Regions from separate parts of the Dryocola baronae genome, predicted to be linked through region 2. Evidence: predicted binding sites of a transcription regulator. Region 2 holds the regulator's gene; each other region holds the start of a gene.
The links. The regulator PhoB, encoded in region 2, activates phosphate uptake and scavenging genes when phosphate is short. The targets are predictions, from matches to a motif close to CTGTCATAAAACTGNCNNAT.

Region 1 (9,834 bases), 1.2 Mb from region 2:
GAGCACCTTCAGAAAATGCAGGCGCAGCTTGCCGCTACCGTCGGCAGCGTGCGTGAAGGGGCCGAAGCGATTTACCAGGGAACGAGCGAGATATCAGCGGGCAATACCGACCTCTCGTCCCGTACCGAAGAGCAGGCCGCCGCGCTCGAGGAAACGGCGGCGAGCATGGAACAGCTGACCGCCACGGTGAAGCAGAACGCCGACAACGCCCACCACGCCAGCAGGCTGGCGGAAGACGCGTCGAAGAAGGCCAGCGACGGCGGGCGTATTGTCGCAGGCGTAGTGACCACCATGAACAACATCTCTACCAGCTCGAAAAAGATTTCTGAAATAACGGCGGTGATTAACAGCATCGCCTTCCAGACCAATATTCTGGCGCTTAACGCCGCGGTGGAAGCGGCGCGTGCCGGGGAACAGGGGCGCGGATTTGCGGTGGTCGCAAGCGAAGTGCGCACGCTGGCAAGCCGCAGTGCCCAGGCGGCAAAAGAGATCGAGGGGCTGATTAGCGCGTCCGTGTCGCTGATTGATTCCGGCTCGCAGCAGGTCGTACACGCCGGGGACACCATGAACGGGCTGGTGGACGCGGTTCGCCGCGTAACCGACATCATGCTGGAAATCGCCGCCGCCTCCGACGAGCAAAGCCGCGGTATCCAGCAGGTCGGCCAGGCCATCAACGAGATGGACAACGTGACCCAGCAAAACGCCTCGCTGGTGGAAGAGGCATCGGCGGCGGCGGTATCCCTTGAAGAACAGGCCGCACGCCTGACGGCCGCGGTGGGGATCTTCCGCGTCAACGCGCAGGCGAGCGCGCAGAAAATCGTGGCGAAGGCCGCAAAAGCCAGGCCCGCCGCCGCTTTACGGAGCGATGACAACTGGGCGACGTTCTAAACTTTATGGCGGGAGGCGCGTGCGCTTACCCGCCCATCGCACAAAATCCCCGCGCTCACGCTGCTAAATTACCCAACGGGTTGTATAAATAAAGAAATCGTCGCTTTTGCCGATGAGATACTGAGGCAGTCCATCCAACCACGGGAACACACCGCTGTGAGCATGATCCAAAATCTGATTAAAAAGGCCTTTGGGACAGTCAATGCCAACGAGGCAGCCAGCTTCTTAGCCAGCGCGTGCAACCGCATGAAATCCAGCAGCAGGGCGGAGATCCAGTCTGAAATCGAACAGGCGCTGTGCGGTGTGAACCTGAACCGTTTGGGCAGCCATGACGTGGGCATGATGGCGCGCCTGAAGGCGGCGGAAGCGGAGGCGGTGCAGCTGCGGGCTGAATTAAAAGCCGCCGCCGGCAAGGCCAAAACGAAAACCGTTTATCAGGACAATCCTGAAACCCTGCGGCGGTTAGCGGAGGTGCAAAGCGAGCTGGCCGCGTCACGCCTGAATACCGTTCCGCAGGCCGAGCTGCAACGGCTCACGGCGCGCATCGGCGGGCTGCAAAAAAACCTCGAAACCGAGCGCGAGCACCATTATCAGGAGCTGGCCCTGCTGCGTGAAACGCTACAGCGAAAAATGGCGGAGCAGGTGAGACAGACGCCGGACGGGCGGGCGCAGCAGGAGCTGGCTGAACGTATTCTCACGCTGCAACAGACGCTGGCCGCCCAGAAAGAGCAGCACGGCGCGGAGCTTGCCGAACTGCATGAAACCATGCAGCAGGACATGGATAACCAGCGGCAGCTGCGCGGCGAGCTGGTCAAAAACGGCAACGCGCTCATCGAAACGGTGCAGGCGCTGCAAAACCAGATTGCGGCCCTGAAGCAGCAGATTCACGACACCGGCGCGGAAGGGGACGCGGCGCGCACCGCCTATGAACAGGCGCTCCAGGCGCATCAGATCTATATCAACGTGCTGAAAAACGACATCGGCGAATTGACCGGCAAGAACAAAGACCTGCAAAGCAGCCTCGACGACAGCCTCGGTGAATCACAGGCGAGCCGCCTGCGTGCGGATGCGCTGCACCAGAAAACTCTCAGTCTGCAACAGAGTGTGGACGAGATGGCCGAAACCGCGCAAAATCGTGCGCTGGCATTTGATAACCTGGAAGCCGAGGTGTCTGTGCTTCGTGCCGCGCTTGAGCAGGAGCGCATCGATAACCAGCATAATTATTCGCTATGTGAAACATTGAGCCGCAGGCTTGAAGCTGCCGAAGCCGAACTCAGCCGTTCGAAAGGGTCAAAAAGCTTCATGCGCTGGATTACAGAGAAATAACTAACCCCGCAGGAAATATCAATGAGTTATCGTTTTACCCTTACCGCACTCGCGGCTTTTTCTCTTTTGGGCTGCGCTAAACCCGTCACGGGCGAACCGGCAGCCGATTTTACTACCGGTGAGACGCTCGTCACCGTTGAACATGCATGGACACGTACCGATGATGGCACCACCGTTTTCATTACCGTAGACGGCAAAGATGCGGCCGCGCTGAAGGTTGGCGAAAGCGTAGCGCTGCGCCTGCCGAAGGGCACCTACAAGATTGGCGGCTACGCCAGATCCCTGGTCGGCAAAGTCAGCGTCGCGCCGGTGGAGCTGACCACCACGGCGGACAGCGCCAAGGCCGTGGAGTACGCCGTGACCCGCAGCAAGCCGATGTTTAAAGAAGTGCCCGCTGACGACGACAGCAAGCCAGAAGCCGCGCCAAGCGCTTAATTCAGACTCACGTACCCGTCGCCCGACGGGTACGTCATCGCCCCATTCCCGCTCGCCACTTTAGGCACCCTCCGATATCGACCTTCATGAGGTTGATATATGATACGCATTGGTTTTTTTGACACGGAGGGGTTATGTTGACGACAACTTTCCCGGCCTTACGGGCAACAACCATCGGCGCGATTAACACCCTGGGGCAGTGGCTTGCCCGTAACGATTTTGCAGACAGGCCCAGGGCAGACGAAGCCGAACTCATTGTGCTGGCGGGTAACGCGGTGATCCCAACCGTGGACGCGGCCTGCGAACTTGCCGCGACGGGAGAACTCCCGCTGTTAATTACCGGCGGCATCGGCCATTCAACGACGTTTTTATACGGTGCGATTGCCGAACACCCGCGCTACAACACCCTTCCGACAACCGGCCGGGCGGAAGCGGCCATCCTGAAGGATATCGCCACGCAGTTCTGGAAAATCCCGGCGGACAAGGTCATCACCGAAGAGCGCTCCACCAACTGCGGCGAGAACGCCAGCTTTACCCGGCGCACGATGGCGGAGCGCGGCTTAACGCCCGCAAGCGTCATCGTCGTGCAGGACCCGACCATGCAGCGCCGCACGCTTGCCACCTTTGAACGCGTCTGGCAGGGCGAAGCGCACCGGCCGCAGTGGCTGAGCTGGCCCGGCATCACGCCGGTGATAGAAAGCGACGAGCGCACAACGCGCTTCACGCCGGATGAAAAAGGCATGTGGCCGGTCGCGCGCTATCTCTCGCTGATCCTCGGCGAGATTCCGCGCATCCGGGATGATTTGCAGGGCTACGGGCCGCAGGGGCGGGACTTTATCGTGCACGTTGATATTCCGCCGCAGGTCACGGAGGCCTGGCAAATGCTGCAAAACGATACGGCGTTATCGCACCTTATCGGCGAGCGGGGATGGTAGCGTTTTGGGGGACGATGACGTTTACCTTGTCGGATGGCGCTACGCTTATCCGACCTACCTCATCTTACCGTAGGTCGGATAAGCGTAGCGCCATCCGACATTTCAAATATCCACCCGGGGCCGCTATACAAACCGCCACCCGCCTCACATCACGCTAGTTTAAACACCGCCACCGTCTTGTTTAACGTCTGCGACTGCTCCTTCAGCGACATCGCCGCCGCCGATGCCTGCTCGACCAGCGCGGCGTTCTGCTGCGTCACCACGTCCATCTGCACCACCGCAAGGTTAATTTGCTCGATGCCACGGCTTTGCTCGCTGGTGGACACGGCGATATGCTCCATAAGATCCGTCACCTGCTTGATGGCGCTTGAAATGCGCATCATGCTTTCCCCGGCCTTGTTCACCAGCGCGCTGCCCATATTGACCTGCTCGCCGGACAGTTCGATTAGCTCCTTGATCTCTTTTGCCGCCACGGACGAACGCTGGGCAAGGTTGCGCACTTCGCTCGCGACAACCGCAAACCCGCGACCCTGTTCCCCCGCGCGCGCCGCTTCCACCGCCGCGTTAAGCGCCAGAATATTGGTCTGGAAGGCGATATCTTCGATGATGCTGATAATGCTGTCGATTTTGCCGGAGCTGGACTCGATATTACGCATCGAATCAATCACTTCCCCGACGATAGCGTTGCCGTCGTTGGCCGCGATCAGCATGCCGTCCGCCAGGCTGTTTGCCTGACGGGAGTTTTCTGACGTCTGCTTCACCGTTTCGGTAAGCTGCTCCATGCTGGCGGCGGTTTCCCCCAGCGACGCGGCCTGTTCTTCGGTGCGAGAAGAGAGGTCAGTGTTGCCCGCCGCGATCTCTTCCGAGGCGTAGGCAACGGTCTGGCTGGACTCGCGTACCTGGCCGATGATATGCGCAAGGGACTGACGCATCTTCTCAAGCGTGCGCATCATCTCGCCAACCTCGTCGTTAGATTTGGCAACGATTGGCGTGTGCAGCTGGCCGCCGGCGATTTCGCTACAGTGCCGCCGCGCGCTGTCCAGCTCGTTGAGCAGGCGGGTTTTCAGCAGGATATAAATTCCCGCCAGAATCGCGACAAACAGCACGGCGAAGAGGGCAATCGTCACCAGGCTCGAGCTAAAGCTGTCCTGAGCGCCTTTGTTGAGCTGCTGCGCGTACTGCTCGCGGAAGGCCAGCAGCTTATCCAGCGCGACTTCATACTGCTTGTCGAGCGCGGGAACGGTGGCGGTGACCAGCTCGCTAACGCGCTGGCGATCGTTTGCGGCTGCGGCATCCAGCAGCGGCTGTAAACCCTGTTCACGGTAGGCAAGAAACGCGGCCTGATAGGCGTCCGCAAGCGGCTGTTCGCCGCGCTGCTTCGGCGCTTGCAAATAGGCCTGGAAAGCGCCGTTGGCTTTGCCCAACACCGTTCTTGCGCCGTCCAGCGCAAGCTGCGCCTGCTCGGTACGCCCGCGCTGCATCTCCTCCATCGCCTCCATGGCGCGCACGCGCATGGTGCGGCTGTGGTTAATCGGATCGATAACCGACAGCACGACGCGGATTTCGCGGTTAACGTCATCAAGGGATTGGTTGCTGCGGGTTAAGGACCAGATGTTCGAGGCGGTGCTGGCTAAAAAAATGAAAAGCAGGATGCTGAAAACGAGAATAGAAAAACGCCTGACTGACATGGTAAATCCTTAAACATGAAAAAATATCATTCACGTCATCAAAGAACGTGAAGCTGTACTGCTCAAGAGATTTATCGGCAGAAGGCAAAAGATCTTGCTAGTTAAAGAGGAATAAACGTCATATTTGTGTCATGTAGCTGCTATATAAAACGGTGACTTCAATCCCTGGATGCGTATAAAAAACATGAAATTAAAGCCCATTGCCCTGATGTTCACCTGCCTGTTTCCTCTCTTGAGCCACGCGCAGGACGCGCAGGTTGACCGTTACGTTGTCACTTTCCCGCAGGGTGACAGCGTTGAATACAAGGGAACCTACGCCAGCGCATTCCCGAACGGCCTGCCGGTTGGCGTCGGCTCCGGCCTGCAGTTTGTCCGTAAAGACGGCAACGACCTGATTTTTGCCACCGTGACCGACCGAGGCCCAAACGCCGACTCGCCAAAGGCCGGTAAGAAAGACTCCAAGATCTTCACCAATCCTAAATTCACGCCGCTGCTTATGACCATTCGCGTGGGCGACGGCAAGGCGCAGGCAATTGACGCGCACGCGCTGCACGACGAGCAGGGGCCGATCGGCGGGCTGCCGCTGCCGGAAGGTTTGATTGGTGCGACCAATGAAATCGCGCTGGATGACGCCCTGCAGACGTTGCCTGGCGATAAACGCGGGCTGGACACCGAAGGCATCACGCCGGACGGTAAGGGCGGCTACTGGCTGTGCGACGAATACGGCCCGTTTATCGTGAACATTGACGCCAGCGGCAAAATCCTTAAGAAGTACGGCCCGCAGGCGGAACAAGGCGAGCAGGGCGTGGCGGGCGGTCTGCCGAACATCATCAAATGGCGTCAGGCTAACCGTGGCTTTGAGGGCATCACGCGCATGCCGGACGGGCGCATCATCGCGGCGGTGCAAAGCACGCTGGACATTGACGGCAAGAGCAAAAACAGCGCGCTGTTTACCCGCCTGGTGAGCATCGACCCGGCCACCGGCAAAACCGCGATGTACGGCTACCCGATTGACGCCGACGTCTATAAAAAAGCGAAGGATGCAAAAATTGGCGACATCGTGGCGCTGGACGACCATCGCATCCTGCTGATTGAGCAGGGCGGCGATAAAAACAAAGTTATGCGCAACCTGGTCTACGTGGTTGACCTCGCTCAGGCGAGCGATCTTAGCGCCTTCGATAAGGAGAAAGCGCCCGAGTTTAACGACGCGCAGCAGCTTAAAGAACGCGGCATCCGGCTCGCGGAGAAAAAAGAAGTCCTCGATTTACGCAGGCTGGGCTGGCAGCAGGAAAAGGCTGAAGGGATGACGCTTATCGATAACCAGACCATCGCCGTCATCAACGATAACGACTTTGGCCTACGGTCGGTGCTGGACAATCCCGACGCCAGCGGCAAAAAAGCCGATGATTATGAAGTGGATGGCAAGGGCCACCTGACGTTAGACGGCAAAGCGGTGGCGGCCAAAATCGCGCTGAAGCCGCTGGAAAAACCGGAATCGCAAAACGAGCTGTGGGTTATCAAACTGCCTGAAAGCCTGAAGTAAAGCGCCGGGGCTGCCTGCCGTTGTGGGCGGCCCCGCTGCTTATGATTTTTGAGAGAGTTGTGTGATGTATAAATAGTCGGTTTTTTGAGCAGTCCGTTCGTGATATGATTATTACGTTTTCACAACGAAAAGACTGAGGATTGCAATGAATACTGACATAACCCCAACCGCGCTTGCGTTTGAGTATCTCCGCCGGGAAGAAGAAACCCTGACTCCAGCCCAGTACCTGATTCGGTTCAACCAGCTCAAGCTGGAATTTGCCGACCTGATGGAGCTGACCTCCCTCGAACTGCGCGAAGAGATCTCCCACGCCTACCGTCTTGGTATTCATTGATATTGGTTATGCCGGGCGGACAGCACCGCGTTTTTCGCCCGACAAATCACTTAACCCTTAGCTATCCCCCTTCCACATTATCGCTTCGCCACACAGCCCCTCTTTTCAGCGCCTGCTGGAGAACGCCAGCAGACGGAATACCTTAACGGGTAATGACAAATAGCGCTTTGCAGCCAGGGCAAAGCATCGCCTGACCACGCTGGATTTTGCTGCTCGGCTGTTTGGATTTGTTACCGCACTGCGGGCAGGTAACGGTGGTCGTACTTTTGTCATTGATACGATTCATTGCATCAGCGAAGAATGACATGACGGGTAGCCTCTGAGAGAACGAGTGCCATTGTACCACGCATCCGGTTACCAAATGTTCGAGCCGGGCAGGCGATCCGCGCCTATCGCTCAGTTCCTGCCGTGTAATCTCTGGTTATCGCGCAAAACGTCGATCGCGGTCTGCATAGCAACCTTATCGTCGCGGCGTTTTTGCTGAGACTGGGTGACCTGCAGATATTCAAGAAGCGTGCGGGTATTGATCGGGCGGCCTGACTTGCTGACTTCAAGGACAGCGTTGCCAAGGATAATTTTGACCGGGGGCAGCTGGGCGGGGTACCAGTCCAGCGTGTCGTCTGACTTCATCGTAAAAATTCTCCGGGAAGGTTAGTGTACCACAGACGCCCCCCTCAGGTCAGGCCCGCTGCGCCCTCAACTGGTCGATAATCCAACGCCCGGCCGCACCAGGCGGCGCTTTGTTCGACCACATCACGTCAACGTCAATCAGCTGCGGCCAGCCCGGCACGGTGAGCTCCTGAAGAACGTCGTGCCCAAACTGCTCTACCAGCCAGCGCGGCAGGATGCCCCAGCCGAAGCCCTGTTCCGCCATTTCCAGCAGCATCAGCAGCGACGGGGACGACCAGAACGGCCCGCCGCCCGAGTTGCGCGACGGGTCTTTATAGGTTTTCAGGCAAAGCTGGCGGAAGGTGTGTAGCGTTTCCATCTCCACCGTTTTCAGCGCGGCAAGCGCGTGCTGCCTGTGGATGTAGATGGACATCTGCGCGCCCACCTGCAGGCGCGCGACCGTCACGTCCATTGGATAACGCTCCTGCACGCGCAGCACGCCGACGTGCGCTCGCCCGGACTGAATCAAATCAATCACGTCCTCGTCTTCGGCGATCAGGCATTCAAACTCGATTTCCGGGAAGCGCTCCGAAAAGCGTTTGAGAATTGATTCATGGTGGCTGGTCTGCCACACGTCAGACAGCACAAAGCTCAGGCGCGGCTCGACGTTCCCGGCAAGGCGCACCGACACCTCGTCCAGCCTTTCGCTGGCGGCGAGTATCGACTGCACGTAGGGTAAAACGTGGTGCCCCTGCGGCGTCAGCTCCGGCTGGCGGCTGCTTCTGTCGAACAGCACGATGCCCAAATCGGCTTCGAGATTAGCAATCGCCGTGCTGACCGTGGACTGGCTTTTCTTCAGCTTGCGTGCCGCCGCCGAAAACGAACCGGTTTCCACGGCCTGCAGAAAGGCTTCAAGGGATTCAGGAGAATATTGCATCATCTATCGCTTTTATCGATGGCTATTCATTTCATTGTATCAGTAATTGCGATGAGAATAGGGCGCATGGCACCACTATTGGAGTTAATCACTATGCATTCCCAAAAAAGATCGTTCACCGAACGCGTCGTTCACGCGGTAGGTTTTGAAGTCATCGCAATCGCAATCTGCGCGCCCGCCGCCGCGTGGATCATGAACAAGCCGCTGTTCCAGATGGGGGCGCTGGCTATTATGCTCTCCACCGTCGCCATGGTCTGGAACGTTATTTATAACGCCGGCTTTGATAAATTTTTCCCGATCGGGCGTAAACGCCGTCTGCCGCTGCGTATCGCTCACGCGCTGGGATTTGAAGGCGGGTTTATATTAATTGGCCTGCCGCTGGCGGCCTGGATGCTGGATATTTCCCTGCTGAAAGCCTTTATGGTCGAAATAGGTTTCTTCCTGTTCTTCCTGCCGTACACCGTGGTTTATAACTGGTGTTACGATGCGCTGCGCGCGCGCCGGTTAGAGTATATTGCCAGCCGTTGATTTGCTGTGAGAAGGCCGCCCCGTGCGGCCTGGCGCGCTCACCTTTGGCTTTGAGCACGGATGGCGAATATCCTGCCGTCAATATTAGGCATAATGTCCTTTTTATAATTAGAAAGACTTATGCCTATTAATTTTATTTTGAAGCGCCTGCTGTTTGTTATTATTAGCGTCGTTGCCGTTGTTTTAGGCCTGCTCATTTTGTTTAGCGACGTTATCTGGTTCCACGATTTTGTCCGCGAAAACTCCTTCACCGAAATTGCCCAGGAAAGCATCCTCTTTTTAATAGCGCTGCTGTTTTTCGCACACGCCAGGAAAGTCCCATCCCGTCGCCCGGTAAGCGTACTTATCGGCGGTTTTTTCACCTGCATGTTAATTCGCGAACTCGATTTCGCCTTTGATGAGCTTGCCCACGGCTCCTGGGTTTGGTTCGCGCTGGCGACCGCCGTCGCCTGTCTTGTCTACGCGTTCAGCAACAGGGAAAGGGCGCTTGAGGGGCTGGCCGCGTTCATGCGTCACCCCGCCTACGGCATGATGCTCTCCGGCCTGCTCTGCGTGCTGATCTTCTCCCGCCTGTTCGGCATGCACGAGCTGTGGCAGGGGCTGATGCTCGA
Region 2 (9,834 bases):
CGTTCAGGGTATCCAGCGCGTCGAGCGCGGTGTCGAGCGTTTCCGCATCCAGCGTGCCGAAGCCTTCGTCGAGGAACAGCGAGTCGATGCGCGTTTTGTGGCTCACCAGATCCGACAGCGCCAGCGCCAGCGCAAGGCTCACCAGGAAGCTTTCGCCGCCGGACAGCGTGCGGGTGTCGCGCACCGCGTCCGCCTGCCAGGTGTCCACCACCTGTAGCTCCAGCGCCTCGCTGTCCTTGCGCTGGAGCAGGTAGCGGCCGTGCAGGCGGGTAAGCTGGTTGTTCGCCAGCCACACCAGATTGTCGAGCGTTAGCCCCTGGGCGAACTTGCGGAATTTGTCCCCCTCTTTGGAGCCAATCAGCGCGTTGAGATAGCCCCAGTCCTCCACCTGCTGCTGGCATTCGGCGATGGCCAGCATCAGCCCCTGCTGGCGCTGGCGGTTTTCCGCGTCGTGGCGAAGCTGCTGCTGGATTTGCCCCTGCCGCGTCGTGTTGTCGCGCAGCTGCTGGTTTAGCTGCTGGAGCTGCTGTTGCAGGGCGGCAAGCTCCGCGTCATCCGCAAGCGCCGTTGGGCGGGCGGCCAGATGCTCGGCCAGCGCTTTTTCCGCCTGCTGGCAAAGAATCGTCTGCTGCTGGTGCTGCTGTTCAAGCTGCTGTTTTTTCAGCTCGAGCCGCTGGCGTTCGCCCTCGTCCAGCAGCGCGGCCTGGAAGGCTTGCGCATCGCTGAACGGGCTGTCGGCCAGCGCGTTGATGAACTGTTCACGCGCCTGGGCGACGCGCGCCTCTTCCTGCTCGCGCTGCTGCCCTAGCGTTTTCCACTCGCTTTCCAGCGAGATGCATTCGGCGTGAAGCCTGTGCCAGCCTTGCAGCGCCTGGGCCTGTTCCGCCTCCGTTAGCGCAGGCGGCGCGCTGCCGTCATCGGCAAACGCCTCCAGCACGCTATCCAGCGTGGCAAGCTGCTGCTGGAGCTGCGGCAGGCGTTCGTGGTGCTGCTGCCACTTTTGGGATTCCTGCTGCCGCTGTGCAAGCCAGGCGTTCTCTTCGCCGTGGGCGGGGTGCTGCAAGCCTGCTTTTTCGAGTGCGGCGTTCAGTTCGCTACGCCCGGAGGCGATTTCGGCTTCCAGCCTGCCGTGCTGAAGCTGCGCTTTCGCAAGCTGCTCTTCAAGGACAAGCCGCTGGCTTAGCTGATTGAGCTGCTGCTCGCGGCGCTCTTCGCCTTCCAGCCACTCGTTGAGATCGTCCTCCGGCGTCAGGGCAATGTGCAGCTCCGCGCAAAGCTGCTGCCAGCGGGCGCGCAGCGTGGCCTCTTCTTCATCGAGCGTCCTGGCGGCGGCGGTGATTTTCTCCTGCTGCTGTCGCTGGGCGTCCAACAGGGCTTTGGCCGCCGAACCCTGTTCTGCAAGGGCCGATACCTCCTGCTGGAGGGCGACCAGCCGCCGCTGGTTCTCGCCGGGATGCATGGCCTGATATTCCGCCACCGCCGGGTGCTGCGTGGAACCGCAGAGCGGGCAGGGCTGGTCGGGCTGAAGATGCGCGCGCTCGGCTTCGAGGCTGACGATTCGCCGCTCCAGCTCGCAGACCTTCGCCAGATCCTCTTCGTGCCTGCGCTTCTCTTTGTACTGCTGGCGCTTGATCGCCAGCTCCGCGTCGCCCTGGGCGATCTGCTGGTCGAGAGCGGCGATCTCCTGCAAATGCTGAGATTTGCGCCTGGCCAGCGAGGCGAACTGCGGCTGTAGCGTGGCGAGCTGCTGGCGCTTAGGGCGGGCGGCGGTTATCGCCTGTAAATGAGCGCTTACTTCTTCCCCTGCGAGAACAAGCTCAACCGCAGGCTGCGCCTGAAGCTGCTGCTGGCCTGCGGCAATGTCGCGGCTTAACGCCTCGAGCTGGGCGGCGTCGCGCTGCTGCTGGGTAAACGCCATGCGCCACCCGGCAAGCTCCGCGCCCCACAGCCTGAACCTGTCGTGCATTTTTAACCACGCGTGCAGTCGTTCGCTTTCATCCCTGAGCTTTGCCGACTGGCTGGCCGCAAGCTGGCGGATTTGCTGGCGGCGCTGGGTTGCCTGCCGTAAGCGAGCATTTACTTCATCACTCTTAGCCCGCGTACTTTGCAGCGTTTTTTGATGCTCCTGTAAGCTTTGCCAGTGCGGGCGCAGCTTTTCTGCGGGCTGGGCGCGGGTCAGTTTTTCAAGCCACGGTGCCGCGTCCTGCAGCGCCTGTTCAGATGCGCTAAGCGCCTGTTTTGCCTGCTGATGGCCGCCCGTAAGCTGGGCCAGCTGGCTCAGCCACTGCTGGTTTTGCTGGAGTTTCTGCTGTTCTTCCAGCAGCGTTTTCTCCTCCAGAGTAAGCGCCTGCAAACCTGTCGTAAGCTGCTGCTGTTGCTCTTCACCTAGCAGGGCGACGCCTGCGGCCTGCGCCTGTAGGTTCTCAAGCTGGCCGCGCACGTTCTTGTGATTTTCAAACACCGCGGCGGAGACGGTGCCGTATATCTCGGTGCCGGTTAGCTCTTCGAGCAGCGAAGCGCGGTCGTTGGCATCGGCGTTTAAAAAGGCCGCGAACTGCCCCTGCGAGAGCATCATCGAGCGGGTGAAGCGGTCGTAGTCCAGGCCGGTGAGTTTGGCCGTGGCGTCGAGCTTGTCTTTTACCTTATCGGCGACGATTTTGCCGGTTTCGACCTCGGCCAGCTCTACGCGCGGGGCCTGGAGGTTGCCGTTCGCCGCGTTGCGCGCGCGGTTCTGGCTCCAGAAGGCGCGGTAGGCCACGCCTTTGACTTCAAACTCTACCTCCGCCAGACACTCGGCGGTGTCGCGCGTCATCAGGTCGTTCTGCGACTGGGAAAGGGTATTGAGGCGCGGCGTTTTGTGGTAGAGCGCAAGGCAGATGGCGTCCAGCAGCGTGGTTTTCCCCGCGCCGGTTGGCCCGGTAATGGCAAACAGGCCGTTGCTGGCGAACGGCTCCTGGGTAAAGTCGATTTTCCACTCGCCCTTCAGCGAGTTGAGGTTTTTCAGGCGCAGGCTGAGGATTTTCATGCTTGCTCCTCCGCGTCGTGCAGGCCTGCTACGGTCTGTGCGAACAGGGTACGCAGGCGCTGGGAGCGTTCTTCGGTTGTTTCTTCCTGCGCCAGGCGGCGCTCAAACACCTCTTCCACGGTTAGCTCGCTCAGCGTTTCTTTATGCTGGCGGGCGATGACCCGTTCGCGCTGTTCGCGGCTGCGGCGCAGCAGCACAACCTCTACGGGCAGGCTTTCGGTGAGCTGCTGGATGTGGCGCTGCATGTCGTGCAGGTATTCGTCGGTGGCGATTTCGATATCCAGCCAGACCTTTGGCTCCGGGGCCGCGTCGCGCCACTGTTCCAGCTGCTTTTCGATTTCAGCGAGCGAGCCTTTTATCACCGCCAGCGGCTGGCTGACGGGAACGGGGAGCGCGGTCACTTCTTTTAAAGCGCCGTCGGCAAATTCAACCAGGTAAACGCTTTTCGGCCTGCCGGTTTCGTCGAAGCTGAGCGGGATGGGGGAGCCGCTGTAGCGAATGTGTTCCGTGCCGCCGATAAGCTGGGCGCGATGGATATGCCCAAGCGCGATGTAGTCGGCGGGCGGGAAGTTTTGCGCCGGGAAGGCGTCGAGCGTGCCGATATAGATGTCGCGCACCGCGTCCGTTTTGGTGACGCCGACGGTGGTTAAATGCCCGGTGGAGATGATCGGCAGCTTCTGCTCGCCGCGCGCGGCGACGGCCGCGGCGTGACACTGCTGATAATGTTCGGTGATGGCTTCCATCAGCGAGCGCTGTTTTTCATGGCCGCTAAGCCCCGCCCGGCTGCTCTGAATGTCGCGCGGGCGCAGGAACGGGATCGGGCAGAGGATCGCGCCCGGCGTGCCGTCTTTCTTATTCAGGACTAAAGTTTGTTCGCAGGCGTCGTGCCGTACGCTTGCGATAACGCGGGCGTTCAGGCAGGCGAGCAGCTCGCGGGATTCGTTGAGCGTCGCCACGGAGTCGTGGTTTCCGGCGAGTACCACCAACTGGCAGCCGGTGCTTTGCAGCTGCACCACAAAACGGTTGTACAGCTCGCGGGCGTAGCTCGGCGGCGAGCCGGTATCAAAAATATCGCCCGCCACGATTATCGCATCCACGCTATGAAGAACGACAGCCTGCAGCAGCCAGTCGAGGAAAGCCTGATGTTCCGGCCCGCGGCTTTTGGTGTAAAAGTTCTGACCGAGGTGCCAGTCCGATGTGTGGATGATGCGCATAATCCGTCCTGTGGCAAAAAAGCGTGAGGGGGATTATAAAGGAGTCGCTGCCCACGGCCCATCGACACGTCATAATTAAAAACGTTGAGTCATCTGGCCGTCATACTTTTCATAAATCTGTAACAAATCTGACGCATACTGGCGCACAATCACTAAGAGTCGGCCTCTTTTCAACAGGGTAAATCATGGCAAGACGCATTTTAGTCGTAGAAGATGAAGCTCCAATTCGCGAAATGGTGAGCTTTGTGCTCGAACAAAACGGTTTTCAGCCGGTAGAAGCAGAAGACTATGACAGTGCGGTAAATCTATTAATTGAGCCTTTCCCCGACCTGATTCTGCTGGACTGGATGCTACCCGGCGGTTCCGGCATTCAGTTTATTAAACACCTCAAGCGCGAAGCGCTGACCCGTGAAATCCCCGTAATGATGTTGACCGCCCGTGGCGAAGAAGAAGACCGCGTGCGCGGCCTTGAGGTGGGCGCCGACGACTACATCACCAAGCCGTTTTCCCCTAAAGAGCTGGTGGCGCGTATCAAAGCCGTGATGCGCCGTATATCGCCGATGGCGGTGGAAGAGGTTATCGAAATGCAGGGGCTGAGCCTCGACCCGTCCTCGCACCGCGTGATGACCGGCGAAAACCCGCTCGATATGGGCCCGACCGAATTCAAGCTACTGCACTTTTTTATGACGCACCCGGAGCGCGTTTACAGCCGCGAGCAGCTGCTTAACCACGTGTGGGGCACCAATGTGTACGTTGAGGATCGCACGGTGGACGTGCATATCCGACGTTTGCGCAAGGCGCTGGAGACGAGCGGTCACGACCGCATGGTACAAACGGTACGCGGCACGGGTTATCGCTTTTCGACCCGTTTTTAGTTTCCCAAAAGGAGTGTGACGCGTGCTGGAACGGTTGTCATGGAAAAGGCTGGTGCTGGAGCTGCTGCTCTGCTGCATCCCGGCCGCCATCCTCGGGCTGATTTTCGGCCATCTTCCCTGGTTTTTACTCGGCGCGGTTGTTGCGCTGCTGGCCTGGCATTTCTGGAATTTACTGCGCCTGTCCTGGTGGCTGTGGGTTGACCGCAGCATGACGCCGCCGCCGGGGCGCGGCAGCTGGGAACCCCTGCTTTACGGCCTGCATCAGATGCAGCTGCGCAATAAAAAGCGGCGCAAGGAGCTGGGCAGCCTGATTAAGCGCTTTCGCAGCGGGGCGGAATCCCTGCCGGACGCGGTGGTGCTGACTACCCATGAAGGGACGATTTTCTGGTGCAACGGCCTGGCGCAGCAGCATCTCGGCCTGCGCTGGCCGGACGATAACGGGCAGAATATTTTAAACCTGCTGCGCTACCCCGAATTTACCCGCTATCTGACCGCCAAAGAGTTCACTCGCCCGCTGACGCTGGTGCTGAATAACGGTCGTCATCTGGAATTCCGCGTGATGCCCTACAGCGACGAGCAGTGGCTGCTGGTCGCGCGCGACGTGACGCAGATGCACCAGCTGGAAGGCGCGCGGCGCAACTTTTTTGCCAACGTCAGCCACGAGCTGCGCACGCCTTTAACCGTGCTGCAAGGTTACCTGGAGATGATGCAGGACCAGAGCCTGGAAGGGCCGCTGCGGGATAAAGCGCTTGGCACCATGCGCGAGCAGACGTCGCGCATGGAGGGGCTGGTGAAGCAGCTGCTGACGCTTTCGCGCATCGAGGCGGCGCCGGCGATGGTGCTTAATGAAAAAATCGACGTACCGCTGATGCTGCGCGTCGTGGAACGCGAGGCGCAGACGCTAAGCCAGCAGAAACAGACGTTACAGTTTGACGTCGATCCGTCGCTGCGCGTGTTCGGCAATGAAGAACAGCTGCGCAGCGCCATCTCCAACCTGGTCTACAACGCGGTAAACCACACGCCGGAAGGCACGCACATTACGGTGAGCTGGCACAAAACGGCGCAGGGCGCGAAGTTCAGCGTGGCGGACAACGGGCCGGGCATTTCGGCGGAGCACATTCCGCGCCTGACCGAGCGTTTCTACCGCGTGGACAAAGCGCGTTCTCGCCAGACCGGCGGCAGCGGGCTGGGGCTGGCGATAGTTAAACACGCCCTGAGCCATCACGAGGCGCGGCTGGATATTGAAAGCAGGCTCGGCAAGGGGACGACGTTTTCTTTTGTGCTGCCCGAGCGGCTGATTGCGCCGGGGGAGTAATGAAGTAGCGCCATCCAACGATTGCGTCGGATGGCGCTGGCGCTTATCCGACCTACGTTATTCAGCCTAAGGTGCTGATTGCGCCGGGGGAGTAATGAAGTTGCGCTATCCAACGATTGCGTCGGATGGCGCTGGCGCTTATCCGACCTACGTTATTCAACCTAAGGTGCTGATTGCGCCGGGGGAGTAATGAAGTTGCGCTGTCCAACGATTGCGTCGGATGGCGCTGGCGCTTATCCGACCTACGGTATTCGGCTTACGTTATCCGACCTGCGTTATTCGCCCAACAGGTTAACGCGCGCTGAACATTTATTGACCAAAACTGTCAATCTCCCTTTCCATTTCTCTCCCGCTGCGCGTTTTTTACCCTCTCGTTAACCAAAACGCGTCTTCTGGCGAAGTTTTGACCGCATGATGCACCATAATAATTTCTAATAATTGAATTTATCCACTATGTTTGTGGTTAATTTAAGGATATCAATCTGGTTTCCGGATCCCTTCTTGTCTTCAAACGCTATAAGCGTTTTAATTGCGCCCCTGGCATTAGCATACGACTGAATTTGCGTGGTAATTCGACCAACTATTCTTCGCCACCGATCGGGAACAGTGTTTTCTGCGGTCGTCATCTGCAACTGCCACTTTTTTGCCACGCTGGACGGCAGAAAAATTTGAATACTTTCAACACCACACATCCACAGGCTGCAAATATTTTATGACCCATCATTTAAAATCTCGCGACATCATCGCACTGGGCTTTATGACCTTTGCGCTCTTCGTCGGTGCGGGCAACATCATTTTCCCCCCTATGGTTGGCTTGCAGGCCGGTGAGCACGTCTGGTGGGCTTCTCTTGGCTTCCTGGTGACCGCGGTAGGTCTGCCGGTGCTGACCATCGTCGCTATTGCCCGCGTGGGCGGCGGCATTGATAGCCTAAGCTCGCCGATTGGCCGCCGCGCAGGCGTGCTGCTGGCAACGATTTGCTATCTGGCCGTAGGCCCGCTGTTCGCCACGCCGCGTACCGCAACCGTTTCTTTTGAAGTGGGGATTGCGCCGCTGACCGGCGCGGGCGAGCTGCCGCTGTTTATCTACAGCCTGGTCTATTTCGCGATGGTTATCGGCATTTCCCTTTATCCCGGCAAGCTGCTGGATACCGTCGGCCACGTGCTGGCCCCGGTGAAAATCGTGGCGCTGCTGGTGCTGTCTGCGGGCGCGCTGCTGTGGCCTGCCGGTGGCGTGAGCACCGCGACCGAAGCCTATCAGAACGCGGCGTTCTCCAACGGCTTTGTTAACGGTTACCTGACGATGGATACCCTGGCCTCGCTGGTGTTTGGTATCGTCATTGTGAACGCCGCTCGCTCTCGCGGCGTGACCGAATCCCGTCTGCTGACGCGCTACACCATCTGGGCTGGCCTGATTGCAGGCGTTGGCTTAACGCTGATTTACCTGACGCTGTTCCGTCTGGGTTCCGACAGCGCGACGCTGGTTGCTGACCAGAACGCTAACGGCGCGACGATCCTGCACGCTTACGTAGCGCACACCTTCGGCGGCGCGGGCAGCTTCTTCCTCGCCGCGCTGATTTTCCTCGCCTGTATGGTGACGGCGGTTGGCCTGACCTGCGCCTGCGCAGAGTTCTTTAGCCAGTATCTGCCGCTGTCCTACCGCTCGCTGGTCTTTATCCTCGGCCTGTTCTCCATGGTGGTGTCGAACCTCGGCTTAAGCCACCTGATTCAGGTTTCCATTCCGGTGCTGACGGCGATTTATCCGCCATGTATCGCGCTGGTGGTGTTGAGCTTTACCCGTCCGTGGTGGCACAACTCAACGCGTGTGATCGCACCGGCGATGCTCATCAGCACATTGTTTGGTATCATTGACGGGATCAAGGCTTCGGCCATCAGCGATATGCTGCCAGCATGGACTGCGCGCTTACCGCTTGCGGATCAAGGTTTAGCGTGGGTATTACCGACCGTCGCGATGGTTGTCATCGCCGTGGTTTGGGACCGCGCAGCAGGGCGACAGGTTACTTCGAACGCCCACTAAAAATTTGTTTGTTGTTTAACCACGGGGCAATGCTCCGTGGTTTTTTATTTGTTGAGAGTGTACGGAACGATGGAAAACCAGAATAAGCTCAAGCGTGGTTTGAGCACCCGGCACATACGCTTTATGGCGCTGGGTTCAGCAATTGGCACGGGGTTGTTTTACGGTTCGGCAGACGCCATCAAGATGGCGGGCCCGAGCGTGCTGCTGGCTTACATTATCGGCGGCGTGGCGGCTTATATCATCATGCGCGCGCTGGGCGAGATGTCGGTGCATAACCCGGCGGCCAGCTCGTTTTCCCGTTACGCTCAGGACAACCTGGGGCCGCTTGCCGGGTACATTACCGGCTGGACCTACTGCTTTGAGATTCTGATTGTCGCCATCGCCGACGTCACCGCGTTCGGGATTTATATGGGCGTCTGGTTCCCGGCGGTGCCGCACTGGGTGTGGGTGCTGAGCGTGGTGCTGATTATCTGCGCCGTCAACCTGATGAGCGTCAAGGTGTTCGGCGAGCTGGAGTTCTGGTTCTCGTTCTTTAAGGTCGCCACCATCATCATTATGATTCTTGCCGGGATCGGCATTATCGTTTGGGGTATCGGCAACGGCGGCCAGGCGACGGGCATTCACAACCTGTGGACCAACGGCGGCTTCTTCAGCAACGGCTGGATAGGCATGGTGATGTCGCTCCAGATGGTGATGTTCGCCTACGGCGGTATCGAAATCATCGGTATCACCGCCGGGGAAGCAAAAGACCCGCAGAAATCCATTCCGCGCGCCATTAACTCCGTTCCGCTGCGTATCCTGGTGTTCTACGTGGGCACGCTGTTTGTGATTATGTCCATTTATCCGTGGAACCAGGTGGGCACCTCCGGCAGCCCGTTCGTGCTGACCTTCCAGCATATGGGTATTACCATCGCGGCGGGGATCCTGAACTTCGTGGTGATCACCGCGTCGCTTTCTGCGATTAACAGCGACGTGTTCGGCGTTGGCCGTATGCTGCACGGGATGGCGGAGCAGGGCAGCGCGCCTAAGGTGTTTGCTAAGACTTCCCGCAACGGCATTCCGTTCGTTACCGTGCTGGTGATGAGCCTCGCCATGCTGCTGGCGGTGTACCTCAACTACATCATGCCGGAAAACGTCTTCCTGGTGATTGCGTCCCTTGCCACCTTCGCGACGGTTTGGGTGTGGATTATGATCCTGCTTTCCCAGATTGCCTTCCGCCGCAGGCTGTCAAAAGAAGAGGCGAAGGAGCTGAAGTTCCCGGTGCCGGGCGGCGTGGCAACCACCGTTGTTGGCCTCGTGTTCCTGGTGTTTATCATCGCGCTGATCGGCTGGCACCCGGAAACCCGCATTTCGCTGTACGTCGGCTGTGC
Region 3 (9,834 bases), 800 kb from region 2:
CGAATATAAAGATGTTGTCTCCTTCGCCCTGCTGATCGTGGTGCTGCTGGTGATGCCTACCGGTATCCTGGGCCGTCCGGAGGTCGAAAAAGTATGAAACCGATGCACATCGTCTTTTCCGCGCTTTCCGCCGTTATGTTCTTCGTGCTGGCGGGCGTCTTTATGGGCGTTCAGCTGAGCCTGGACGGCACCAAACTGGTGGTCAACAGCGCCGAAACCGTGCGCTGGGAATGGGTCTGGATCGGCACCGCCGTGGTGTTTGTGTTCCAGCTTCTGCGCCCCCTGTTCCAGAAGGGCATGAAGAGAGTCACCGGGCCGAAGTTCGTGCTGCCCGCGCTTGACGGCTCCACGCCAAAGCAAAAAATCTTCCTGTTCGCGCTGCTGATCCTCGCCGTCGCCTGGCCGTTTATGGTGTCACGTGGCACGGTGGATATCGCCACGCTGACCATGATCTACATTATTTTAGGCCTCGGCCTGAACGTGGTCGTCGGGCTGTCCGGCCTGCTGGTGCTGGGCTACGGTGGCTTCTACGCCATCGGCGCGTACACCTTCGCGCTGCTTAATCACTATTACGGACTGGGCTTCTGGACGTGTCTGCCGCTGGCGGGCCTGGTATCCGCCGCCGCGGGTTTCCTGCTGGGCTTCCCGGTGCTGCGCCTGCGCGGGGACTACCTGGCGATTGTGACGCTCGGCTTCGGGGAAATCGTTCGTATTCTGCTGCTGAACAACACCGAAATCACCGGCGGCCCGAACGGCATCAGCCAGATCCCAAAACCGACGCTGTTTGGCCTGGAGTTCAGCCGCACCGCGCGTGAAGGGGGCTGGGACACCTTTAGCAACTTCTTCAACGTCGCCTACAACCCCGGCGACAGGATTATCTTCCTTTACCTGGTGGCGCTGCTGCTGGTCGTGCTGTCGCTGTTCGTGATTAACCGCCTGCTGCGCATGCCGCTGGGCCGGGCGTGGGAAGCGCTGCGCGAAGATGAAATCGCCTGCCGCTCGCTGGGCCTGAATCCGACGCGCATCAAGCTGACGGCGTTCACCATCAGCGCCGCGTTCGCGGGCTTTGCCGGCACGCTGTTTGCCGCGCGCCAGGGCTTCGTCAGCCCGGAATCCTTCACCTTCGCCGAATCGGCGTTCGTGCTGGCGATTGTCGTGCTGGGGGGTATGGGCTCGCAGTTCGCCGTTATCCTCGCCGCCATCCTGCTGGTGGTTTCCCGCGAGCTGATGCGTGACCTGAACGAATACAGCATGCTGGTGCTGGGCGGTCTGATGGTGCTGATGATGATCTGGCGTCCGCAGGGCCTGCTGCCGATGACCCGCCCGCAGCTTAAGCTGAAGAAAGAGCAGGTTGAACAAGTGAAAGGAGAGCAGGCATGAGTCAGCCACTGTTATCTGTAAACGGCCTGATGATGCGTTTCGGCGGCCTGCTCGCCGTTAACAACGTTGCGCTCGAGCTGCATCCACAGGAAATCGTCTCGTTAATCGGCCCGAACGGCGCCGGTAAAACCACGGTGTTCAACTGCCTGACCGGCTTCTACAAGCCAACCGGCGGCACCATCATGCTGCGCGACCAGCATCTTGAAGGCCTGCCGGGCCAGCAAATCGCCCGCATGGGCGTGGTGCGTACCTTCCAGCACGTGCGTTTGTTCCGTGAAATGACGGTGATCGAAAACCTGCTGGTGGCGCAGCATATGCAGCTGAAAACCGGCGTGTTTTCCGGCCTGCTGAAAACGCCTGGCTTCCGCCGTGCGCAAAGCGAAGCGCTTGACCGCGCCGCCACCTGGCTTGCCCGTATCGGACTGCTGGAGCAGGCAAACCGCCAGGCGAGCAACCTGGCGTATGGCGATCAGCGTCGTCTGGAGATCGCCCGCTGCATGGTGACGCAGCCGGAAATCCTGATGCTCGATGAGCCTGCAGCTGGCCTTAACCCGAAAGAGACCCACGAACTCGATGAGCTGATTATGGAGCTTCGTAACCACCACAACACGACCGTGCTGCTGATTGAGCACGACATGAAGCTGGTGATGGGCATTTCCGATCGTATTTACGTGGTAAACCAGGGAACGCCGTTAGCCAACGGCACGCCGGAGCAAATCCGCAACAACCCTGACGTTATCCGCGCCTATTTGGGTGAGGCATAGAGGCATAAATGGAAAATATAATGTTGTCTTTTGACCAGGTAAGCGCCCACTACGGCAAGATCCAGGCGCTCCACGAGGTCAGCCTGCACATCAAACAGGGTGAGATAGTGACGCTTATCGGCGCGAACGGCGCGGGTAAAACCACGCTGCTCGGTACGCTGTGCGGCGACCCGCGCGCCACCAGCGGCAAAATTACCTTTGATGGCAAAGATATTACCGACTGGCATACCGCGCGCATCATGCGTGAAGCGGTAGCGATTGTGCCCGAAGGCCGCCGCGTGTTTTCACGCATGACGGTGGAAGAAAACCTGGCGATGGGCGGCTTCTTCGCCGAGCGCGACCAGTTCCAGGAGCGCATCAAGCGCGTCTACGAACTGTTCCCGCGCCTGTATGAACGCCGCATCCAGCGTGCGGGCACCATGTCCGGCGGCGAACAGCAGATGCTGGCGATTGGCCGCGCGCTGATGAGCCAGCCGCGCCTGCTGCTGCTCGACGAGCCGTCGCTCGGCCTCGCGCCGATCATCATCCAGCAGATTTTCGACACCATCGAACAGCTGCGCAAAGAAGGCATGACCATCTTCCTCGTCGAGCAGAACGCCAACCAGGCGCTGAAGCTCGCCGACCGCGGCTACGTGCTTGAAAACGGCCACGTGGTGCTGGAAGACACCGGCGACGCGCTGCTGGCTAACGAAGCGGTGCGTGCGGCTTATCTCGGCGCATAAACCTGCTTATAGTTTTAAAAAGATGTAAGCAATCAATAAAAAACCGCAGAGCTGAAGCTTTGCGGTTTTTTATTATTTTTCAAGATGCATATTTTTATATTCGTGCCACTTTTCCCATCACCAGGAATAATTTTGGCTATGGCGTTTGTAGGCTATTTATTTCCGGCATAGCGCATCATTGATAAAGGGCGTGCCCGTAGGGTGACTGGAATCGTATGTTGCCCACGATTTCCTATCACTATCCCCCGGGGAATATCTATATTGCCATCTGAACGCCATTGAAGCTGGCTGAGTTCTAATATTTCCCAACCAACAGGCTTACCGAGGCCCACACAATCATTTTTATTGCCGGCAGCTTTGCCCCGTCCTAGTGAAATCATTGAGTGAATCAATGTATTACCGTTAAAGAACCCAATGGCATGTCCCTGCGGTAATCCCTGCATGGCATTTTTACCCACAATTCGTGAATCTGCTATGGTCACCATGTCTCTTCTCCCGGCGAGAAGATTAAACTCAGCTAAATCAATAATATTTGCTTTCAATGCGCAATACCTAACTGCATCCCAGCACATCAAAGCTGAAAGCTTCAGGTACCCTTCACCTTTGGTTTGGGCGGCAATTCGGGCGAAGTTGGCTGCGTATAAATCTAAGTGATTCATTTCCAATATCCTTTTAAAAATGGCTGTTTATTGTATTTGCATTCCCCATAAGTTGTAAGTTTATGATGATTTTCTGCTTATTTATTTCCCCCTTCCCTGTCACCATTTTGTAACCTAATGCGTATTTTTCTATCATTCGCGCGTGTCATATTGTGTTGCGAACAAAAACGCGTGTTTTCGATCTGCTTGCCGATTGGGGCTACGCGCTTGATAACGGCCACGTGGTGCTGGAAGACACCGGCGACGCGCTGCTGGCTAACGAAGCGGCTCGCAGCGCTTATTTGGGCGGCTAGTCTTGCCGTTAAAAAAGTTTATTTTTTAATCTAAATTAAAGCCGCCGTGTTAATTTAACAGGCGATTTTTAATTGCCGATACCTTATTAAGACGACAAGGAGTGCGTCATGAAGCGCCTGTTGATAACTATCTTTTTTTGCCTTTCCGCCGTCGCACCCGCGCTGGCCTTCGATAAAAGCAACGATTTCGATCCTGCCGATCCCTCTATCTGGCAAGAACAGCCCCCAGAACTTACCGCTGAACAAAGTCAAAAGCGGTGTGAGTTCTTCCAGTCATCGGTTTGCCCTGAGGCGGGGAGTAACCATTCCGACATCGAACGTGAAAAGCGGCGCCGTGAAGATAAGCGTCGATATCAGGAAATAGATAAAATACGTAACCGCTGATGCCTCGGGCGGTGTGTTGCTCTACCGCCCTGTCTTTTAACTGTCATTTTTCTGTCACCTCCCGGTTATTTTTCTGTCATTCGCGCGTGTCATGTTGTGTTGCGAACAAAATCGCGTGTTTTCGCGCTTTTAGCCACATAACAAGAGAGATAAGACATGACTGCATCGTTACGACGTACAGCCCTTTGCATGGCGCTTGGATGTGCACTCAGCAGCAACGCATTCGCCGCAACCTCCATTCCTTTCTGGCATTCGATGGAAGGGGAGTTAGGCAAAGAAGTGAATTCTCTGGCGACCCGCTTTAACGAAACCCACCCTGATTACAAAATTGTCCCGGTCTATAAAGGCAACTACGAGCAGAACCTGGCGGCGGGCATCGCGGCATTCCGCTCCGGTAACGCCCCGGCTATTTTGCAGGTCTACGAAGTGGGCACCGCCACCATGATGGCTTCCAAAGCGATCAAGCCGGTGTACGAAGTGTTTAACGATGCGGGCATCAAGTTCGACGAATCCCAGTTTGTGCCAACGGTTTCCGGTTACTACACCGATGCGAAAAGCGGCCACCTTCTTTCCCAGCCCTTTAACAGCTCCACCCCGGTGCTGTACTACAACAAAGACGCCTTCAAAAAAGCCGGTCTGAACCCTGACCAGCCGCCAAAAACCTGGCAGGAGCTGGCGGAGTACACCGCCAAGCTGAAAGCGGCCGGCATGAAGTGCGGCTACGCCAGCGGCTGGCAGGGCTGGATCCAGATTGAAAACTTCAGCGCCTGGCACGGCCTGCCGGTCGCCACCAAAAACAACGGCTTCGACGGCACCGACGCGGTGCTGGAATTCAACAAGCCGGAGCAGGTTAAGCACATCGCTCTGCTTGAAGAGCTGAACAAGAAGGGCGACTTCAGCTACTTTGGCCGCAAAGACGAATCCACCGAGAAGTTCTACAACGGCGACTGCGCGATCACCACCGCCTCTTCCGGGTCGCTTGCCGACATCCGCCAGTACGCCAAATTCAACTACGGCGTGGGCATGATGCCGTACGACGCAGACGTGAAGGGCGCGCCGCAGAACGCCATCATCGGCGGGGCCAGCCTGTGGGTAATGCAGGGTAAAGACCCGGCGACCTACAAAGGCGTTGCCGAGTTTATGCAGTTCCTCGCCCAGCCTGAAATCGCCGCGGAGTGGCACCAGAAGACGGGCTACCTGCCGATTACCACCGCCGCTTACGATCTGACCCGTAAACAAGGCTTCTACGACAAAAATCCAGGGGCGGATATCGCCACGCGCCAGATGCTGAACAAGCCGCCGTTGCCGTTTACCAAAGGCCTGCGCCTGGGCAACATGCCGCAGATTCGCACCATCGTGGACGAAGAGCTGGAGTCGGTGTGGACCGGGAAGAAAACGCCTCAGCAGGCTTTGGACAGCGCGGTTGAGCGCGGGAATCTGCTGCTGCGCCGGTTTGAGCAGTCAACGAAGTCTTAATCGTAATTGTGTCGGATGGCGCTCCGCTTATCCGACCTACATTTTCTGCCCGTAGGGTGGATAAGCGCACGCGCCATCCACCGCTACTGTTTACAAGAGTTGCCCTATGTCCTCATCTCGTCCGGTGTTCCGCTCAGGCTGGCTTCCCTACGCGTTAGTGCTCCCGCAGCTGATTATCACCGTCATCTTTTTCATCTGGCCCGCGGGCGAGGCGCTGTGGTATTCGCTGCAAAGCGTCGATCCCTTTGGGCTTTCCAGCACCTTCGTCGGGCTGGACAATTTCCGGCAGCTGTTTCACGACGGCTACTATCTCGACTCGTTCTACACCACGCTGATTTTCAGCGGGCTGGTGGCGGGCAGCGGCCTGCTGGTGTCGCTTTTCTTCGCGGCGCTGGTCGATTACGTGGTGCGCGGCAGTCGCCTTTACCAGACGCTGATGCTGCTGCCCTATGCGGTTGCCCCGGCGATTGCGGCGGTGCTGTGGATCTTCCTGTTTAACCCCGGTCGCGGCCTGCTCACCCACGTGCTGGAGCAGTTTGGCTACCACTGGAACCACGCGCAAAACAGCGGCCAGGCGATGTTCCTCGTGGTATTTGCCTCGGTGTGGAAGCAGGTAAGCTACAACTTCCTGTTCTTCTTCGCCGCCCTACAGTCTATTCCCCGCTCGCTGGTGGAGGCCGCCGCGATTGACGGCGCAGGGCCGGTGCGCCGCTTCTTTAAGCTGTCGCTGCCGCTGATTGCCCCGGTGAGCTTCTTTCTGCTGGTGGTCAACCTGGTTTACGCGTTCTTCGACACCTTCCCCGTTATCGACGCCGCAACCGGCGGCGGCCCGGTGCAGGCCACCACCACGCTTATCTACAAGATCTATCGGGAAGGTTTTGCCGGACTCGACCTGTCGGCGTCGGCCGCGCAGTCCGTCGTGCTGATGTTCTTAGTGATCGTCCTGACCGTGGTCCAGTTTCGCTTCGTGGAACGTAAGGTGCGCTACCAATGATTGAGAACCGTCGCGGGCTGACTATTTTCAGCCACACCATGCTGATCCTCGGCATCATCGTGATCCTGTTCCCGCTGTACGTCGCTTTTGTGGCGGCCACGCTTGATAACAAAGCGGTGTTCGAAACGCCGATGACGTTGATTCCAGGCGGCCACCTGCTGGAAAACATGACCAACATCTGGATTAACGGCGTGGGGGCCAACAGCGCGCCGTTCGGCCTGATGCTGTTCAACAGCTTCGTCATGGCGATGGTAATCACCATCGGCAAAATCACCGTTTCGATGCTGTCGGCCTTCGCCATCGTCTGGTTCCGCTTCCCGCTGCGCAACCTGTTCTTCTGGATGATTTTTATCACCCTGATGCTGCCGGTTGAGGTGCGAATCTTCCCGACGGTGGAGGTGATTTCCAACCTCAAGATGCTCGACAGCTACACCGGCCTGACGCTGCCGCTGATGGCGTCGGCCACCGCCACCTTCCTGTTCCGCCAGTTCTTCATGACGCTACCCGACGAGCTGATGGAAGCGGCGCGTATCGACGGCGCGTCGCCCATGCGCTTCTTCCGCGACATCGTGCTGCCGCTGTCCAAAACGAACCTCGCGGCGCTGTTCGTCATCACCTTTATCTACGGCTGGAACCAGTATCTCTGGCCGCTGCTGATAATCAGCGATGCGAACCTCGGCACGGCGGTGGCGGGCATCAAAGGGATGATGTCCTCCGGCGAAGGCACCACCCAATGGAACCAGGTGATGGCGGCCATGTTGCTGACCCTTATTCCCCCGGTAATTATCGTTTTAGTGATGCAGCGCGCCTTCGTGCGTGGCCTGGTCGACAGTGAGAAATAGCCCATGGCAGGATTGAAATTACAGGCAGTAAGCAAGAGCTGGGATGGTAAAACCCAGGTGATTCAGCCGCTGACGGTCGACGTGGCGGACGGCGAATTTATCGTGATGGTCGGCCCGTCCGGCTGCGGAAAGTCCACCCTGCTGCGCATGGTGGCGGGGCTTGAGAAGGTGACGAGCGGCGACATCTGGATCGACAGGCAGCGCGTAACCGACATGGAGCCCAAAGAGCGCGGCATCGCCATGGTCTTTCAGAACTACGCGCTTTATCCGCACATGAGCGTCGAAGAAAACATGGCGTGGGGCCTGAAAATCCGCGGGATGGGCAAGGGGCACATTCAGCAGAAGGTCGCGGAAGCGGCGCGCATTCTGGAGCTGGACGGCCTGCTAAAACGCCGCCCGCGCGAGCTTTCCGGCGGCCAGCGCCAGCGCGTTGCCATGGGGCGTGCAATCGTGCGCGACCCGGCGGTATTCCTGTTCGACGAACCGCTCTCCAACCTCGACGCCAAGCTGCGCGTGCAGATGCGCCTTGAGCTACAGGACCTGCACCGCCGCCTGAAAACCACCAGCCTGTACGTCACACACGATCAGGTGGAGGCGATGACGCTGGCCCAGCGCGTAATGGTGATGAACAAAGGCGTTGCCGAACAGATCGGCACGCCGGTGGACGTTTACGAGCGCCCCGCCAGCCGCTTTGTGGCGAGCTTTATCGGCTCTCCGGCGATGAACCTGCTGGAGGGCAAAGTAAGCATCGACGGCTGGCGGTTTGAGCTGGAGGGCGGCCATGCGCTGCCGCTTGGCAGCCAGCGCCTGGCCTGGGCGGGCAGGGCGGTGACCCTGGGTATCCGCCCGGAACATATTGCGCTAAGCTCACAGGCCGCAGGCGGCATCCCGCTGGTCGTCGACACGCTGGAGATGCTCGGCGCAGACAATTTAGTGCACGGCCGCTGGGGGGCGCAGAAGCTGGTGGTGCGTCTGTCCCACCAGCAAAGGCCGCAGGCCGGCAGCACGCTGTGGCTGGACGTGCCGGAAAATCATCTGCACTTCTTTAGTAAGGAAAATGGACAACGTTTATGAGCAACTGGCCCTATCCCCGCATCGTCGCCCACCGCGGCGGCGGCAAGCTGGCACCGGAAAACACCCTCGCCGCCATCGACGTCGGGGCGCGTTACGGCCATACGATGATTGAGTTTGACGCCAAGCTGTCAAAAGACGGGCAGATCTTCCTGCTGCACGACGACACGCTGGAGCGCACCAGCAACGGCTGGGGCGTGGCGGGGGATTTACCCTGGGACAAGCTGCTCAACGTCGACGCGGGGAGCTGGTTCGGCAAGGGCTTCAAAGGCGAACCGCTGCCGCTGCTTTCGCAGGTGGCGGAGCGCTGTCGGCAGCACGGAATGATGGCGAATATCGAAATTAAGCCGACGACCGGCACGGAAATCCAGACGGGCAAAGCCGTGGCGCTAGCGGCTCGCGAACTCTGGCAGGGGCAAACCGCGCCGCTGCTGTCGTCGTTTGCCATCGAAGCGTTGGAAGCAGCGCAGGCTGCCGCGCCGGAACTGCCGCGCGGGCTGTTATTAGACGACTGGCGCGACGACTGGCGCGAGCTGACCGACAGGCTCGGCTGCATCTCCATCCATCTCAATCACAAGCTGCTCAACGAGGCGAGAACGCGCGAACTCAAGGCGGCGGGGCTGCATATTCTGGTTTATACCGTGAACATTCCCCAGCGCGCGCAAACGCTGCTGCGCTGGGGCGTGGATGCCATTTGCACCGACAGGATTGACGAGATCGGGCCAGATTTTAGCGCGTAATCGCGCCGGACGTCGGGTGGCGGCTCACGCCTTACCCGACCTACGAACTTCCGATGCCGTGTGGTTTGTAGGATGGATAAGCGCTAGCGCCATCCACCGCTATCCTTAAGGCCCAATCGTCTTCAGCGGAATGCTCGGCTGCGGCGCCGCGGAGTTATTCAGCATGCTGCCGTTGGTTTTAGGTTGCAGCATGTGATCCTGCTGCGCCGCCCGTCCGCCGTTGCTCAACATGCCGCCGCCGCTGTTCGGCAGCACCTGCTGGGACTGCGTATCCAGCTCGTTCTGCACGCGCAACGTCCGTTGCGTATTATTGTTAATCTGCGATTCCAGGTGCTGCTGCTGCACCCGCGTCTGGGTCTGAAGCTGCTGGTTCAACATTCCCTTTTGCTGCGCCTGCTGCGTTTGCATCTGAACCTGCATGCGCTGCTGGCTGGGGATCTGATAATCCGGCATGTTCGGGTTATTCATGGTATTCAGGGGCTGTGCCATGCTTGCAAAAGGCAGCAGGG

Region 1: ACSPHG_RS12715 (esterase-like activity of phytase family protein) is a predicted target of PhoB. The motif match lies at 5,386-5,405, and genes of this name have one in related genera.
Region 3: ugpB (sn-glycerol-3-phosphate ABC transporter substrate-binding protein UgpB) is a predicted target of PhoB. The motif match lies at 4,232-4,251, and genes of this name have one in related genera.

The regions. Positions count from the first base shown of each region.
Region 1 is NZ_JBINNY010000001.1:2,695,889-2,705,722, reverse strand. It holds gene ACSPHG_RS12740 (methyl-accepting chemotaxis protein) at 1-888, shown strand, start outside; gene ACSPHG_RS12735 (coiled-coil domain-containing protein) at 1,045-2,214, shown strand; gene ACSPHG_RS12730 (hypothetical protein) at 2,236-2,649, shown strand; gene ACSPHG_RS12725 (YdcF family protein) at 2,784-3,584, shown strand; gene ACSPHG_RS12720 (methyl-accepting chemotaxis protein) at 3,734-5,272, opposite strand; gene ACSPHG_RS12715 (esterase-like activity of phytase family protein) at 5,457-6,815, shown strand; gene ACSPHG_RS12710 (YdiH family protein) at 6,961-7,149, shown strand; gene ACSPHG_RS12705 (YnfU family zinc-binding protein) at 7,292-7,456, opposite strand; gene ACSPHG_RS12700 (hypothetical protein) at 7,546-7,779, opposite strand; gene ACSPHG_RS12695 (LysR family transcriptional regulator) at 7,829-8,695, opposite strand; gene ACSPHG_RS12690 (multidrug/biocide efflux PACE transporter) at 8,789-9,223, shown strand; gene ACSPHG_RS12685 (hypothetical protein) at 9,344-9,834, shown strand, end outside.
Region 2 is NZ_JBINNY010000001.1:3,929,439-3,939,272, reverse strand. It holds gene sbcC (exonuclease subunit SbcC) at 1-3,025, opposite strand, end outside; gene sbcD (exonuclease subunit SbcD) at 3,022-4,239, opposite strand; gene phoB (phosphate response regulator transcription factor PhoB) at 4,425-5,114, shown strand; gene phoR (phosphate regulon sensor histidine kinase PhoR) at 5,137-6,429, shown strand; gene brnQ (branched-chain amino acid transporter carrier protein BrnQ) at 7,142-8,464, shown strand; gene proY (proline-specific permease ProY) at 8,534-9,834, shown strand, end outside.
Region 3 is NZ_JBINNY010000001.1:4,730,711-4,740,544, reverse strand. It holds gene livH (high-affinity branched-chain amino acid ABC transporter permease LivH) at 1-97, shown strand, start outside; gene ACSPHG_RS22450 (high-affinity branched-chain amino acid ABC transporter permease LivM) at 94-1,380, shown strand; gene livG (high-affinity branched-chain amino acid ABC transporter ATP-binding protein LivG) at 1,377-2,144, shown strand; gene livF (high-affinity branched-chain amino acid ABC transporter ATP-binding protein LivF) at 2,153-2,866, shown strand; gene ACSPHG_RS22435 (hypothetical protein) at 3,019-3,525, opposite strand; partial or broken gene ACSPHG_RS22430 (branched-chain amino acid ABC transporter ATP-binding protein) at 3,711-3,818, shown strand; gene ACSPHG_RS22425 (hypothetical protein) at 3,927-4,202, shown strand; gene ugpB (sn-glycerol-3-phosphate ABC transporter substrate-binding protein UgpB) at 4,359-5,678, shown strand; gene ugpA (sn-glycerol-3-phosphate ABC transporter permease UgpA) at 5,785-6,672, shown strand; gene ugpE (sn-glycerol-3-phosphate ABC transporter permease UgpE) at 6,669-7,514, shown strand; gene ACSPHG_RS22405 (sn-glycerol-3-phosphate import ATP-binding protein UgpC) at 7,518-8,588, shown strand; gene ugpQ (glycerophosphodiester phosphodiesterase) at 8,585-9,325, shown strand; gene ACSPHG_RS22395 (DUF2756 family protein) at 9,431-9,834, opposite strand, start outside.